Regions from separate parts of the Phocaeicola sp. HCN-6420 genome, predicted to be linked through region 3. Evidence: riboswitches for the same ligand, from Rfam matches in the RefSeq annotation. Region 3 holds a riboswitch; each other region holds the start of a gene.
What was found. A riboswitch is a leader RNA that binds a small molecule or an ion and turns the genes downstream of it on or off. The one in region 3 is predicted to bind cobalamin.
Positions count from the first base shown of each region.

Region 1: another riboswitch for cobalamin. It lies ahead of WKT12_RS11850 (TonB-dependent receptor); the one in region 3 lies ahead of WKT12_RS03410 (ABC transporter substrate-binding protein).
Region 2: another riboswitch for cobalamin. It lies ahead of WKT12_RS11295 (TonB-dependent receptor plug domain-containing protein); the one in region 3 lies ahead of WKT12_RS03410 (ABC transporter substrate-binding protein).
Region 4: another riboswitch for cobalamin. It lies ahead of WKT12_RS08385 (anaerobic ribonucleoside triphosphate reductase); the one in region 3 lies ahead of WKT12_RS03410 (ABC transporter substrate-binding protein).

Region 1 is NZ_JBBKBJ010000021.1:24,646-28,799, forward strand. It holds gene WKT12_RS11850 (TonB-dependent receptor) at 1-1,528, opposite strand, end outside; cobalamin riboswitch at 1,595-1,794, opposite strand; gene WKT12_RS11855 (flavin reductase family protein) at 2,077-2,586, shown strand; gene WKT12_RS11860 (hypothetical protein) at 2,599-3,540, opposite strand; gene WKT12_RS11865 (hypothetical protein) at 3,852-4,154, shown strand, end outside.
Region 2 is NZ_JBBKBJ010000019.1:5,420-9,573, forward strand. It holds gene WKT12_RS11290 (YncE family protein) at 1-399, opposite strand, end outside; gene WKT12_RS11295 (TonB-dependent receptor plug domain-containing protein) at 399-2,396, opposite strand; cobalamin riboswitch at 2,551-2,761, opposite strand; gene WKT12_RS11300 (phosphoribosylaminoimidazolecarboxamide formyltransferase) at 2,828-4,006, shown strand; gene WKT12_RS11305 (porin family protein) at 4,099-4,154, opposite strand, start outside.
Region 3 is NZ_JBBKBJ010000003.1:105,790-109,943, reverse strand. It holds gene WKT12_RS03420 (sodium-translocating pyrophosphatase) at 1-264, opposite strand, end outside; gene WKT12_RS03415 (potassium/proton antiporter) at 337-1,779, opposite strand; cobalamin riboswitch at 1,871-2,097, shown strand; gene WKT12_RS03410 (ABC transporter substrate-binding protein) at 2,234-3,370, shown strand; gene WKT12_RS03405 (iron ABC transporter permease) at 3,390-4,154, shown strand, end outside.
Region 4 is NZ_JBBKBJ010000010.1:114,369-118,522, forward strand. It holds gene WKT12_RS08375 (hypothetical protein) at 1-185, opposite strand, end outside; gene WKT12_RS08380 (CCA tRNA nucleotidyltransferase) at 289-1,707, shown strand; cobalamin riboswitch at 1,960-2,154, shown strand; gene WKT12_RS08385 (anaerobic ribonucleoside triphosphate reductase) at 2,185-4,154, shown strand, end outside.

The DNA.
Region 1 (4,154 bases), on a different contig from region 3:
GATTGACCATCGTCCAGCGGAAGAAATTCGACGTAGGAGTGGCCACGATTTTATTCTCCACCTCGTTGTAGTACACATCCGTTTGTACTTCCAGCGAGCGCAGCCACGTACTATTGAAGGTACGGTTGTACGTAAATCCTAAGTCGTACTGCGTAGTGAACTCAGGTTCCAGGTTGATATTCCCTACAAACGTATAATACAGGTCGTTCAGCGTAGGCATCCGGAAGATCCGTTTATAGAAACCTCTCAGGTTAAGGCCACTTTGCGGAAAAGGCCTCCACGACACGAAAAACGAAGGAGTAAGCTTCTGCTTGTCGGGAGCAGGCGTGCCCGAGCTCGTATCGTGTACAAACGTTTCGAGCAGACTTGCCTGAAGTTCCACCTGCTTGAAGCGCATGGCCGTAGCGATGGATGCCAGCAGCGTATGCCGGCGCGGATAAACAAAGTCGCGCAAGTCGGCATTCAGCAGGTTAAACTGATAATCTGCCGAAAAGCTTGCCTCCCACCACGAAAACAGATTAAATCGGTTGGCTACCGATGTGTATACTTCCTGCTGGTAATAATGGTTGTTGACATACATCAGCGACTCGTCTTTGTTAGGATCGGCCAGGTAATGCAGGTAGTCGTATGCATATTTCGCATTGGCAAGCAGGCTGTACCACTGTGTAAAGTCCTTCTTGAATGTACCCTGAGTAAAGAAATTCGTATCCCACTGGCGATCCTCGTGCGAGAACTTGTTGCGGACGATTGCCCCCGGATATCCACGTTCCGAGTTGTACAGGTAAGCCTTCGCCTTCCAGTATCCCTGCTTGAGCTGTCCGAACAGCCCTCCTTCCACACGCAAGGCATTCAGGTCGCCGTTCTGCCGCACCGCCGTCGTATCATATCCCTCCTGCATGCGGTAAGTAAACTTGTATTTTCCCGACGAGTGAAGATACTCGGCACTGAACGAACTGCTGATTCGTTGTCCGAGCTTTTGTTCCCACAGTATGGATGGATTTACCACACCAAACGAGCCCGTCTTGAACGAAGCCCTTACGTTATACTTCTTTCCTTCCTCGAACTGAGGCGTCCGTGTCTGCAAATAGATGGAGCCCGACGAGCCGAAATCCTTTGCCGGCTGGAAAATGGCACTCTTCTGTCCGTTGTACAGCGTGACAGACTCCATGTTGTCGAGCGAGAATCTTCCCAAATCGACCGTACCGTTTTGTGCGTTTCCCAGCTCGATGCCGTCGTAGAATACACCTACATGGTTGGTTCCCATACTCCGGATATTCACCGTTTTCAGTCCCCCTACTCCTCCGTAGTCCTTGATCTGTATGCCGGAAAAATAGCGCAAGGCATCGGCCACGTTGTGCGAGCTGAGCTGATGGAGCTGCTTGCCCGATAATTCCTGTACCGGAAAAATCTCTTTCTGTACGGCACGCGCCGTCACAACAACCTCGTTCAGATGTTGAAGGCTGTCCAACTTGTTTTGTGCATGTACCGGTACACAAATGTTTATACCCCACACCAGTAGGGTAAACATTACCGCATAGTAAAGTTTATTAAGCATTATGTAAAACGTTCAACCGTCCTATCCCACGAGTTCGGTTAATTAATAAAAACGATGGCAGGTCTTCTGACTGACTCACACGCTTTGACACCTTCCCGGTTTTATCCAGTGGCAATGAGTAATTGTCAACGTGTTTGATGAGCTTCACAGCAGCGGGACTGTTCGGGACTTTCACCCGATTCCCTTTTAATCCGTCGGGTCGAAACAACCTTCCGGAACCAATCGGTGGCAAAGATAGTTTATTTTTTCTGAATTTTAATACAGTTTTGCTATTTAAGAAATGGTTTTTGTATACTCCTTTCGTTCAGGACTTTCGTGAAATATCAAAAAAAACAGGGGAAAGAGGAGGTTCGGGCAGGAAGATGCAGGGAGCCTGTCTGATTCGTGCTGATGTTTTTTTATTTTTTGTACAAAAAATAAAAATGTTTGTACAAATTTTCAGCGACTTCTGAAAGCGTTTTTCTCAGAGAACCGATAATTTTAGTAGTTTTGCCCTGATGAACCATTAAATATATGCATGTATGAAAGAAATAAATGTATCGGAACTGAAAGATAACATGTTCGACGCTATCAGTAAGGAATGGATGCTGGTAACGGCCGGAACACAGGAAAAGTTTAACATGATGACGGCAAGCTGGGGCGGAACCGGTGTTTTGTGGGCAAAGCCCGTAGCCTTTATTTTCATCCGTCCCGAGCGTTATACCTACCAGTTTATTGAAGAGGGAGAAACGCTTACCCTGTCTTTCTTAGGCGAAGAGCATAAAGATATACATAAAATCTGCGGTTCCAAGTCGGGACGCGACATCGACAAGGTAGCGGCTACCGGACTGAAACCTTTTGCCACTCCCGAAGGAAACATTGCCTACGAGCAGGCACGTATGGTACTGGAATGCAGAAAACTGTATGCCGATATGATAAAGCCCGAGCAGTTTATCGATGCTTCACTGGTAAGCCGCTGGTACGGCGAAGGACATGGCGGATTCCATAAAATGTATGTCGTAGAGATAGAACATGTATGGGTGAAAGAGTGAGCATAATGCTCGTCAGAATCCCATGATAAACTCATCCAGCGAATCGTTTTCGTCCATACCCATCTTGTCGTGTTTGAGGCGGTTTTTCCGTTTCTTCAAGGCGACCTTGCTGGTGTCGAGCAGGTAAAGCATATTGCTGTTTGAGATGCCGATCTTGATAAGGCAGCAAAGCGAGATGTCCGCCTTTGTCAGCGTCGGGAACTTTTTCCAAAGCCGGTCTGTAAAGTTGTTGTAGCAGATGTTTATAACTTCCGCCAGATTGTCCTGTTCCTCGTCGGAGAGCACTACCGACCGGCTTTGTATTTTATCCTGCTGGCTCATTTTATTGAGCTGTTCCATTTTTCTGATGATCTCGCTGTGGCGCAGGATTTCCTTTCTCATGGCAGCCTCCTTTGAAGAGTATTCGCTCCTCATCTTTTCCCTCTGTGAAAGTTCTTTGTCCAGAGCCATTTCCTTTTCGATGATTTTTTCCTGTGCAGCATGCAGGTCGATAGTCTTTTCTTGCAGTTGCAGCCTCATTTCCTTCATCAGGTCGTCTTTTGATCGCATCTGTTCTGCCAGTTTGCGTTTTTCTTCCCTATATATATAAGAAAGTATGATAGTAGCAATAAGTACTGCTATACAAATTCCGAATAATGAGATATAAAGACGTTGTTGTTTTATTTTCAGTAAAGTGTTTTCATCTTGAATCGAGGCGTATTTAAGTTGGAGGTCTGCTACTTTAGATTCTAACCGTATGGATGGGATGTGTCTGGTAGTTTGGTGTACCGTTTGCTGTATTTCATCGTTTTGTACAGGTTGTATATTCAATGTACTGTCAGAACTTTCATGCTTCAGTTGTTCTATCTGTAGCAATGGAGTATTTATTTCATGTGTTTTTTTCAGATAAATGATAAGTGAAAGTGAAGCAGCTGCTGCTATGATAATTATGATGACGAGGATGATATTTTTCATAATAAACATTTGTAAAGCTATTACAAATATAGCTCAAAAAGTGACATGTCTCCTTGTTCTTTTCCTCTTGTCTACCTTTCTCTTTTAAATATTTTCTTATTTCTTTGATAATCAGCGTGCTGATATTCTATAGATGTCTACTTTGTGTCACCCTCTTTTCCTTGTATGATGCCTGATTTTATTCTATCTTCGTAGTGATGAAAAGTAAGATAGATATGGTTTTATACAAATGTTTTTACTTACCATAATCGAATACAGATATTTTGAATTCGATTTTTATTAACTTGTTTACCCTATTAAAATTAGTCATTATGCAAAGCAGTAACACGTATTTCAAAATCAGGATGGTATGTTCCTTATTATTAGGTCTGGCTGTTGTTTATGGACTTGTGGAAAGTATTGGAAAAAATGCTTTGTGGCTTGCTCTTCTTATGGGACTATTTATAATTTCTATTCTTTTCGATTTGTTGGTACTATATAAGAAGAAGGCAGCTTGTCCCGATAAAGGGAAGTATCTTTATTTGGATGCCGGAGCCATGTGTGTATGGTGGATTTTATTTTTTGCAGTAGATGGATATTTCTCGTTGGGAGTTGTATGCGCATTGGTAACAATC
Region 2 (4,154 bases), on a different contig from region 3:
AGGCTGACGGGAACTACCATTATCGGTCAGCATCGGAATCTGTTTGATGGAAAGCCCTGTCTGAAGGTCTACTACCTCTACCGTACTTGAAACATTCACAACTATATACAACTTACTGCCGTAAATATCCATGTCATTGGCCGTATCTCCCAGCCCGCGATGATTCAGCGCACGGAAATAATCGTACGAACAAGTCCCCGTCTGAAACGAATACCTTGCCAGCGTACTGTTATTCAGGTTAAACAGTCCCTCGTTCAATATATACATTTCCGCCGTTCCGTAATCCTCGACTACCCCGTTCGCCTCACCTGCCACATAAGGTTTATCTTCCAGATCGTCGCAACCGGCAAACAGGAGAGCCAGCGAACATATTATAAAAACCAGCTTCTTCATGCACATCAATATTTAACCCCGACCGTGATACGGAAAGACCGTCCGGGCATCGGGAAGTTTTTCACAATTTCATAATTCTTATTTGCCAGATTCAGTACCTCGACTGACAAGGAAATATCAGTCTTTCCCCATCGAAAACCGCGACGGGCAGACACACTGTGATCGGTATATCCATTCAACCGGTTCTTGGCTATATTCTGTCCCAGTGCATAACGCTTGCCCGAAAACAGCATGGAGTACGACAAATCGACCCACGGCGTTTCGAGTACGGCCTGTCCGGAGCCCGAAACACGTGGTGTATACGCAATCTGATGCTTATAGGTCTTTCCTTCCAGCGTAGAAAGATCCGGATTGGTGACATCCAATGCCCGCTGGTACGTATAATTTCCCGACAGAGTCAGCACATACTTTTCCACCGGCTGTATGCTCAGGCTTGCCGTAAAGTCTATTCCCTTTATATCGACCTTACCGAGATTGACCATGCTCCAGATAAACAGATTCTTGGTAGGTATAGCCACTATCTTATCTGTCACCCGGTTGGAATAAGCATCCACCGTAGCCGAAACATAAGGAAGCCAGTCGGATACATGCTTGCTGTATGTCAGCCCGACATTCAGCTGACTGGCATTTTCCGGTTTCAGACGAATGTTCCCTGTCTGTCCGTAATACAAGTCATTGAAACTCGGCAAGCGGAAAATATCTTTATAGAAAAAACGAATACGAAAATCTTCGGAAGCAAACGGCTTAAACGATACACTGGCATATGGGGACAATTTCCGATGCCCTCCGGCACTATTACCTTTGGCTACATCCTCATAAACCACTGTCGACAACAGAGAAGCCGAAAGTGTCATCCACTCATTGACATATTTGCCCGCCAGCGCGGTGAGCCACGAATAGCGTACAGGCTTGGCAAAATCTTTCAAGTCGCAGTTCATGCGGTTAACACTTCCGTCGGTCGAAAGAGAAAAAGAAAGACAATCCAACGCACGGAAAAGTACGGCTGCCGAAAGATAATACTCCTGCTGGAAATAACTGTTTTCACTCTGTCCGGTAGTTCCTTTATAATCAGGGTCCAGATAATGCTGGTACATCCAGTTCCATTTACCCGATGCCTGAAAGGCCCACTTACGGTTGAACTCTTTCTTATACTGGCTTTGGACAAACATATTCTTGTCCCATAAATGCTGGGAGGAATAATCGTAATACAGTGTAGTCGCATTGGGAAGTCCACGAGATGACTGGTAATAATAAGCCTTCAGCCTCCACTGTTCCGTATCGGAGAAATTACCAAACAAGCCGGCCTCAGCACGAAAGGTCTGTACATCGGTATTTTTACGCTTTTCACGGCTGGACTGATCGCCTTCATCGCCATAATATAAAGTATAAGGGTAGTGCCCGTCGGACGACATCCATTCGGCATTGGCCGTCAGTGCCCATTTCGCTCCCAGCTTCTGCTCCAGCAAGAGCGAAGGATTCAGCAATCCCCACGAGCCCGATTTCAGCGAAGCACTGAGATTTGTCGGCTTATCGTCATGAAAAACAGGAGTCAGTGTTTGGATATTTAAAACTCCAGCCGAAGCGAAGAACCGGGCAGGCTGAAAAATTTGATCACTTTGCCCGTTACTTAACATCAGACGGTCTACGTTCTCCAACGAAAAACGCCCGATATCCACCTGACCGGTCTGACAGTCGGTTACAGCAATCCCGTCGTATCCCACTACCGTATGCTGTGCTCCCAGACTTCGGATGGAAACCGTTTTCAGTCCTCCTATCCCCCCGTAATCTTTTACCGTTACTCCCGAAAAATGTTTCACGGCATCGGACACCTGCATCACATTCAGCGTTTTCAGTTCCTCACGGGAAAAAATCTGGAGAGGAGCGGCCGAACGTACTTCACGCGTCTGGTAACGGTCGGACACCACCACCTCCGGTATGTAATAAACCTTCGTGGTATCTACATCCTGCCCGCCATAACATCTCGCTGCAAACCCGACCAGCATTATCCAACTACATACGATATACCTCATTTTTTCATACATTATAATTACAGCCAACGGATTCTCCGCTTCTGCATCGCTTACGAAAATAAAGCATCGGGGTGAACAGAAAGAATATGTACCGACAGATCATCCCACGCTTTTTCCTCGAAAGCTGTGAAGAAACTATGCATGGCAGGTCTTCTGACTCATTCCTATTGCAGACTACCTTCCCGGAAAATCATTCCAGTGGCTTAAGCGATTGCCTGCAATATACACGGAATTTACAGCAGCGGGACTGTTCAGGACTTGCACCTGATTCCCTTTTAATCATCAGATTATCCAGTGAAAAAGAGATAACCTTTTGAACCAATGCGTCACAAAGGTAGAAAGTTTTTTCAATAAGCCGAAAATATTCCGTAATTTTGTAGACAAGCAACTAAAACATATAAATTATGGCAAAAGAACTCGAATTGAAGTACGGCTGTAATCCTAACCAGAAACCGGCACGTATTTTTATGCAAGAAGGAGAACTGCCTATCGAAGTATTGAACGGACGTCCCGGATACATCAATTTCCTGGATGCACTGAACGGATGGCAGTTAGTGAAAGAACTGAAAGAAGCTACCGGACTTCCGGCCGCAACCTCGTTTAAGCATGTCAGCCCTGCAGGTGCAGCCATCGGTCTGGAACTGGACGATACGATGAAAAAGATTTACTTCGTAGACGATCTTCCACTTTCTCCGCTGGCAAATGCATACGTACGTGCCCGTGGAGCCGACCGTATGTCTTCATATGGTGATTTCATCGCACTGAGCGACGTGTGTGATGAAGCTACCGCCCGTTTCATTCACCGTGAAGTTTCCGATGGAGTGATTGCTCCGGGCTATACAGACGAAGCGCTGGAAATACTGAAAAGCAAACGTAAGGGTACATACAATATTATCAAGATAGATCCGTCCTACCGTCCTGCACCGATAGAACACAAAGATGTGTTCGGTATTACATTCGAACAAGGACGTAACGAAATCAAGCTGAACGGTGACAATCTGTTTGCCAACATTCCTACTCAGAATAAGAACTTCCCCGAATCTGCACGCCGCGATCTGATGATTGCCCTGATTACACTGAAATATACCCAGTCGAACTCCGTATGTTACGTAAAAGACGGACAGGCTATCGGTATCGGAGCCGGACAACAGAGCCGTATCCACTGTACCCGTCTGGCTGGAAACAAGGCAGATGTCTGGTATCTGCGCCAGCATCCGAAAGTTCTGAACTTGCCATGGGTAGAAAAAATCCGTCGTGCCGACCGTGACAATACCATCGATGTTTATATCAGCGACGAGCATGACGATGTGCTTGCCGACGGTGTATGGCAGCAGTTCTTTACCGAAAAGCCGGAAGTTTTGACTCGCGAAGAGAAACGTGCATGGCTGAATACACTGAAAGGTGTTTCACTGGGTTCAGACGCATTCTTCCCCTTCGGTGACAACATTGAACGTGCTCACAAAAGTGGTGTAGAATACATTGCACAGGCAGGAGGATCCGTACGTGATGATCATGTAATCGCTACTTGCGACAAATATGGTATTGCCATGGCATTTACAGGTATCCGCTTGTTCCACCATTAATAAACCGCAATAACTCACAAACGATAAAGGCGGACAACACCGGCACTCTTTTTCCGGTTGTTGTCCGCCTTTTTGTTTATCTGTTCCTTCACTCAGAATTTATATCCTACCGTAGCGAAAATAGCCAAGTTACGAGGTCCGTGTTTCC
Region 3 (4,154 bases):
AAAAGCAATCGGAACCCAATGATTTTGCAGGTTGAATCCGTATGCCATAATGGAGAACAGAACAACCAGTCCGATAAAAACTAACGTAACAATTTTATATTGCTGTTTTAAATAAGACATAGCACCCTTGCGCACGTGCGCTGCTATTTTTTGCATTTCAGGGCTGCCTTCACTTTCCCGCATCATCTGTTTATAGAAATATCCTGCAAAAGCAAGTGCTAATACAGATGCAGTGGGGATTAACCAAAAAAGATATGTTTCCATAAAGTTTGAGATTAAAAGTTGTATCCCAAATTTAATAAATAAAATGGAAACAAAGTACTGATTACCTTACTTTTATTTCTTTTCTGACATGACCAGCAACTTATCGCCTGCGTGCAGTTCAATCTGTCCGTTCGGGATGATGAATTCGTTTCCGCGTTTAATCAGCATGACCAGTGTTCCCTTTGGGATGTTCATATCAGCCAGTCGGTTGCCCACAGTCAGCATATCTTCTGTCAAGGTTATATCGTTTAGATGAGTGTCAATTTCATCAGGCAGTTCAACGCCGAAGTCATTCCCTTCTTTTTCTTCGGGAAGGTCGAGCTTGAGCCAGCGTGCCATTTTCGAGATAGTCATACCCTGTATGATGAGCGACAACAAGGTAATAAAAAATACGATGTTGAACAACTGATTGGAACCTGGTATCTGAGCTATAACCGGATAAGTGGCAAAAATAATAGGTACGGCACCTCTTAATCCTACCCATGAAATAAAAATGCGTGCCTTGTTGCTGATTCCCTTAAAAGGAAGCAGGCAGAGGAATACGCTGACAGGGCGTGCTATCAGAATCATAAATATACCGATAAGCAAAGCTGTAACTGCAATGTCGAGCATTTCGTGCGGATTGACCAGAAGTCCCAGTGTAAGGAACATAATAATCTGGAACAGCCAGGTAAGTCCGTTCATAAAAGTGTTTGTTTCTTTCCGGAAAGCCAGCCGGGCATTGCCCACGATTACTCCTGCAATGTATACGGCAAGATATCCGTTTCCTTTTACCAAATCGGTAAGCGTGAAAGTGATGAAGACAATACTGAGCAGCAGAATAGGGTAGAGTGCACCGTTGGAAAGTTCTATTTTGTTGATAAGCCATACAGCGAACTTTCCGAAAGCATATCCCAGAACTCCGCCGAAGAGGAACTGCAGAAACAAATCTTTCAGTATGATACCTATGTTAAAATCACTTCCACTGCCTATAACCTGAATAAGCACAATGGTAAGCATGTATGCCATTGGGTCGTTACTACCACTTTCCAGTTCCAGCATCGGACGAAGATTGTATTTTAGATTCATCCGTTGGGAACGCAGAAGGCTGAATACCGATGCAGAGTCGGTTGACGACATGGTAGCTGCAAGCAGTAGGGAAACCAGCAGCGTAAGTTCTATGTTAGCCTGTGTATGATTCGAAAGAAAGAAAATAAACGAACCTGTCAGTAGCGTGGTGACCAGCACTCCTACGGTAGAAAGCAGTATACCTTGCTTTAGCACGGGTTTGATATCGGCATATCGTGTATCCATACCGCCGGAAAACAGAATGATACTCAGTGCCATCATACCGATGAACTGGGCGTCGGAAGCACTATTGAACTGAATACCCAGTCCGTCGCTGCCGAATGCCATTCCTACCAACAGGAATAAAAGCAAGGTAGGAATACCGAAACGATATCCGGTTTTACTGATAAGAATACTGGTAAATATCAGGACAGAGCCGACAAGTAAAATATTTTCTGCTGTAATCATGAGACTGTTTTATTATAAAGTATATGTGCAAAGTAAACAAATAAATTTGGATTTTGGTTCACGTTCTGTTGTATTGTACGAAGTTATTGCATATATTTGTCACAGTTTTGTTCCGTCAGGCTTCCCGATTGGTAGTGCGAAGCTGCGGATGAAAAGGGAATCGGGTGAAAGTCCCGGACAGTCCCGCTGCTGTAAGCTCCGTGATAAAGGTTTGTTTACCACTTCGAGCCACTGCCGTTTCTTCGGGTTGAATGAAAAGGCGGGAAGGCATAACAAACCGGAGTAAGTCAGAAGACCTGCAAAACGTGTCACGCTTGTACCTTCGAGGAAAAGGTTACAGGAACGTAAACTGATTGTATAAATTTTATTTCAAGTACAAAATGCGGGATTTTTTCCCGTCCATGTTGTTCTTGTTTTATTTGCATTTAAGAAAATGATTGTCGTAAAGAATGTTTTGAAGAGATACATACTATCTGCCCATATAGTACTTATGGTCTTGCTGCTTTCTGCTTGCGGTGGAAAGAGCAAGACCTCTTTTTTGCAGGAGCAGGGAGATACGCTCCGGTTGCATTATGCCGAGAACTTGCAGATTGTAAAGTATGACCGATATACGAAAGTCACGTTAAGGAATCCCTGGGACACGTTGCAAATACTTCATACTTATCTGCTGGTGGACAAGAAGGATACGACTGCGATGTCACTTCCTGAAGGAACCGTGATACAGGTACCTCTGACTCGGGCACTGGTCTATTCGTCGGTACATTGTGGGCTTTTGCAGGAACTGGGAGCCTTGGATAAGGTAAAAGGTGTATGCGACTTGCAGTATATGCGTATTCCTGCCGTGCTGGAAGGCTGCCGGAATGGCAGCGTTACGGATGCGGGAAGCAGCATGAATCCGGATATAGAAAAGGTTATCGACATGCATCCAGATGCCATATTGCTTTCACCTTATCAGAATAGTGGAGGATACGGACGGATAGAAAAGCTGAACGTGCCGATTCTGGAATGTGCCGATTATATGGAAACTTCGGCGTTGGGACGTGCCGAGTGGGTGCGTTTTTACGGACTTTTGTTCGGCAAAGAACAAGAAGCCGACTCGCTGTTTGCCGAAGTGGAACGGAAATATCTCTCACTTCGTAATCGGGTAAAAGATATATCACCCAAGCCGACTGTTATTACGGAACTGAAGACTGGAGGAACCTGGTATGTGCCGGGAGGAAACAGTACGATGGCAAAAGTGTATGCTGATGCCGGCGCACGCTATATCTTTTCTGATATTCCACAGAGTGGTTCGGCATCGCTGGCCTTCGAAGCGGTGTTCGACAGAGGACAGCATGCCGATTTCTGGCTGATAAAATATAATCAGCAGACTGACAAGACTTATCGGGAACTGAAGAACGACTATGCGCCTTATGCCAATTTTGATGCATTCCGTAACCGACGGGTATACGGATGCAATACCAGCCGCATTTCTTTTTACGAAGAAGTACCTTTTCATCCCGAACTTCTGCTGGAAGATTTGGTAAAAGTCTTTCATCCGGAAGTTCTGAAAGACTATGCTCCGAGATATTTTACTAATTTAGCGGAGTGATAAGTTAAACCTCGTATGCATGAAGGCGAATAAAGGATATATATATGGCTGTGTGCTTGCAGGAATCATTGTAGTGCTCGTTGCGGCAAACTTGATATTCGGTTCGGTAGACATCCCGTTCAGGGCGGTAGGACGTATCTTGCTTGGCGGGGATGCGGAAAAGGAAAGCTGGCGCTTCATTATATGGGAATCGCGTGTTCCCCAGTGTGTTACAGCATTACTTTGCGGAGCGGCTCTTTCTGCATCGGGGCTGATGCTCCAGACTGTATTCAGTAATCCGCTTGCCGACTCTTCTATCTTGGGTATCAGTTCAGGGGCAAGTCTGGGAGTTGCGCTGGTCTTGTTGGCAGGAGGAGGAAGCATTGTTGCCGGTGAATTTGTACTTTCCGGTTTTCTTTCTGTGGTTGCCGGGGCTTTTGCCGGAGCTGTTTTGGTTATGGCAGTTATCTTATTTCTGTCGGTCGTGATAAAAAACAGTGTGATGTTGCTTATTGCCGGCATCATGATTGGCTACGTTGTTTCGTCGGTGATTTCCTTGCTCAACTTCTTTTCTACAGCCGAAGGGGTCCATTCGTTTGTAATCTGGGGATTAGGCAACTTTGGAGGTGTTTCGATGGCGCAGCTTCCCGGCTTTTCTGTCGTTACGCTATTGGGACTGCTGGTCGCCATCTTGCTGATAAAGCCTCTTAATGCCTTGCTGCTTGGCACGCGTTACGCCGAAAATTTAGGTATTAATATACGCCGTGTCCGTAACTTGTTGTTGCTTGCTACCGGTCTGCTTACA
Region 4 (4,154 bases), on a different contig from region 3:
CGTACGTCTACAGCTTTGGGATAATAGGTGCGTATGCTGTCTATCTGTAACCGTGCAAGGTTATAGTCGCCCGCAGCAAAAGCCAGTTCCGCGCGCTGGAACAGTTTTCCTGCGTTTTTGCTGTCACTGTTACATCCTGACAATAATACAATCAGGGCTGCGGCTGCTAAAGTTATCTTTTTCATATAATTAATCAGTTTATTACGGAACAAAAATACAATTAAATCAGTTATTCCCTGCGAGGCTTTTCATTTTTTTGTAATTTTGCACGCTAATTTTGTAATAAACATGGAATTGAAAGAACACTTTACAGGCAAAATATTCAATCTGATATCCGAAACTGCTGACGAACTGGGACTGGAATGTTACGTGGTAGGAGGTTACGTGCGTGATATATTCCTGAATCGTCCGTCGAAAGACATAGATGTGGTAGTAGTAGGCAGTGGAATTGAGATAGCCGAAGCGTTCGGAAAGAAGTTGGGACGTGGTGCCCATGTTTCTGTCTTTAAGAACTTTGGAACTGCACAGGTGAAGTATCACGATGTGGAAGTTGAATTCGTTGGAGCTCGAAAAGAATCGTATAGCCATGATAGCCGTAAGCCGGTTGTAGAAAACGGAACGTTGGAAGATGATCAAAATCGCCGCGATTTTACCATAAATGCATTGGCAGTATGTTTGAATAAAGCTCGTTTTGGAGAGCTGGTAGACCCGTTCGGCGGTCTGGATGACCTGAAGGAACGTACCATACGAACTCCTCTTGACCCGGATATAACATTCAGTGACGATCCTTTACGCATGATGCGCTGCATTCGCTTTGCTACTCAGTTGAATTTCTTTATAGAGGATGAAACATTTGATGCCCTGAGCCGTAACCGTGAGCGCATCAAGATTATTTCACGGGAGCGCATTGCCGATGAATTGAATAAAATATTGCTTTCACCTGTACCTTCGAAAGGTTTCGTTGACTTAGACCGTTGCGGACTGCTGGAACTGATCTTCCCGGAACTGGTTGCTTTGCAGGGAGTGGAAGTCAGAAATGGAAGAGGGCATAAGGATAATTTCTATCACACTCTGGAAGTGGTAGACAATATTGCAAAGGTTACCGATAATTTGTGGTTGCGCTGGGCTACTTTGTTGCACGACATTGGAAAGCCGCGCACTAAACGCTGGGATCCTCGTGTAGGATGGACATTCCATAATCATAATTTCATCGGAGAAAAGATGATACCTGAAATCTTCCGGAAGATGAAGTTGCCTATGAATGAAAAGATGAAGTACGTTCAAAAGCTGGTCGGTCTTCATATGCGTCCTATTGTGATAGCCGATGAAGAAGTGACCGATTCGGCTGTTCGGCGACTGCTTTTCGAGGCTGGCGATGATATTGACGATTTGATGCTGCTGTGTGAAGCAGATATTACTTCGAAGAATGAAGTGCGCAAACAACGCTTTCTCGACAATTTCAAACTGGTACGTCAGAAACTGAAAGACTTGGAGGAAAAGGATCGTATCCGTAATTTCCAGCCGCCGGTAGATGGTGCTGAGATTATGAAGGTATTCAACTTGCAGCCGTGTCGGGAAATCGGCAGTCTGAAAAGCTCTATAAAGGACGCTATTCTGGATGGGATTATTCCTAATGAACACGATGCTGCTTTTGAGTTTATGCTTAAGAAGGCAAAGCAAATGGGACTGGAGCCCGTCAATCAATAAATCATTATACCGTTTTCGGGTTTCCGATCTGTATTTTTGCAAATAGGAAACCCGAAAACAAGAAAAAGATTATTCCTTGTTTAGAGTAATAAGAAATAAATCTAATTATCCAAATAGAAAAGTTTATATAAATAAGAGTTGTCCGTTTGTACGCTCTATATGTATCTGTAGACTGGTTTTGTGTTTTAAAAGTTGCTCAATTTAGAAAAACATCTGTTAGTTCGTTTTTATTTATTCGATCAGAAAATATATCTTTGTAGAGCTTTTCGTTAGGTAACATAAGCGTTTCAAAAGGGAATGTCGTGTAAATCGGCAACAGTACCCGCTGCTGTGATTCTTAATGAACCGGAGGCAATGCATGTGCAAGCCACTATTGTTTGAATACAATGGGAAGGTGTCTGCCGGGGAGAGATCAGTCAGAAGACCTGCCACGAAAAGCAAATCCAATCTTTTTATTAACTTTTCAAAGCAAACAGTATGAATTTAACTGAAATCTGTATTATCAAGCGTGACGGGAAGCGGGAAAACTTTTCGCCTTCAAAGATTACAAATGCCATCAGTAAAGCTTTTAATGCCACAGGACTGGCTCATCAGGAAGAGCTGATTGATGAAATTACTCAGCGTGTTATTGCTCATTTTGAGAATCCGACGATCGGAGTTGAGGAGATTCAGGACCTTGTAGAAACAGAATTGATGAAAGTGCAGCCTGAGGTTGCCAAGAAATATATCATTTATCGCCAGTGGAGAAATACAGAACGCGATCGCAAAACGCAGATGAAGCACATTATGGATGGCATTGTGGCTATCGACAAGAATGATGTAAATCTGAGCAACGCTAACATGTCGAGTCATACTCCGGCGGGACAGATGATGACTTTTGCTTCGGAGATTACCAAAGATTATACGTATAAATACCTTTTGCCCAAGCAGTATGCTGAAGCACATCAGTTGGGAGATATTCACATTCACGATTTGGATTATTATCCAACCAAGACAACAACTTGTATTCAATATGATCTTGATGACTTGTTTGAACGTGGTTTTCATACAAAGAATGGAAGTATCCGTACTCCGCAATCCATTCAGAGTTACGCAACGCTGGCAACTATTATCTTCCAGACCAACCAGAATGAACAGCATGGAGGACAGGCGATTCCGGCTTTTGATTTTTTCATGGCAAAAGGTGTACTCAAGAGTTTTCAGAAAGCAGTAGCATCGTCTGTTTCCTTTTATCTTGATATGAGAGATATACAGTTGGATGAGGCTGCGATACTGACTGTATCCAAACAGTGTTTTACTTCTATTGTTCCGACAGAGGATGAAAAGAAAAGTTTCCTTTCGGCAGCAGCCGGACAAGGCGTCACACTGACGGCCGGTGAACTGGAACACATTTTACGTAAGTCGTATGCTCAGGTACGCAAGGATACTCATCAGGCTATGGAAGGATTTATCCATAACTTGAACACGATGCATTCGCGTGGAGGAAATCAGGTAGTGTTCAGCTCAATCAATTATGGAACAGATACTTCGGCTGAAGGACGAATGGTGATAGAAGAATTATTGAAAGCGACCATCGAAGGCTTAGGTACACGTGGAGAGGTTCCTGTATTTCCAATTCAGATATTCAAAATAAAAGATGGAGTATCTTATTCTGAAGCAGACTATAAACGTGCGATGGAGGACTTTGAAGCTGCTATGGATGGGAAAGTTGAATTTGAAGCTCCAAACTTTGATTTGTTTCTGAAAGCTTGTCGGACAACGGCCAAGGCTTTGTTTCCGAACTTCATGTTCCTTGATACACCTTTCAATCGTCACGAAAAATGGGATGCAAGCGATCCGAAACGCTACCGTTATGAACTGGCGACGATGGGATGTCGTACACGTGTATTCGAAAATCTGAACGGTGAAAAGACTTCATTGGGACGTGGAAACTTGTCGTTTACTACCATGAATCTGCCGCGTCTTGCCATCGAGGCGCGTATTAAGGCTGAAAGTGTAGCTGAGAATCAGGGGCAGGATGCCATAGAACGTCTGGCGAAAGAAACATTTATCAATTCAGTACACGATATGGCTGTCTTCATAGCCGGGCAGCTCTATGCCCGCTATCAGTATCAGCGTACAGCACTGGCACGGCAGTTTCCGTTCATGATGAGTAACAATGTGTGGAAAGGAGGCGGTGAGCTGAATCCGAACGATGAGGTAGGTGACGTACTGAATCAGGGAACATTGGGTATTGGTTTCATTGGCGGTCACAATGCCATGGTAGCTCTGTACGGACAAGGACACGGACATTGTCGGAAGGCATGGGACACATTGTATGAAGCTGTAGAAGAAATGAATCGTGTAGTAGAAGAATTTAAGCAGAAGTATCATTTGAACTATTCAGTACTGGCTACTCCTGCTGAAGGGCTTTCCGGACGATTTACTCGTATGGATCGTCGTAAATA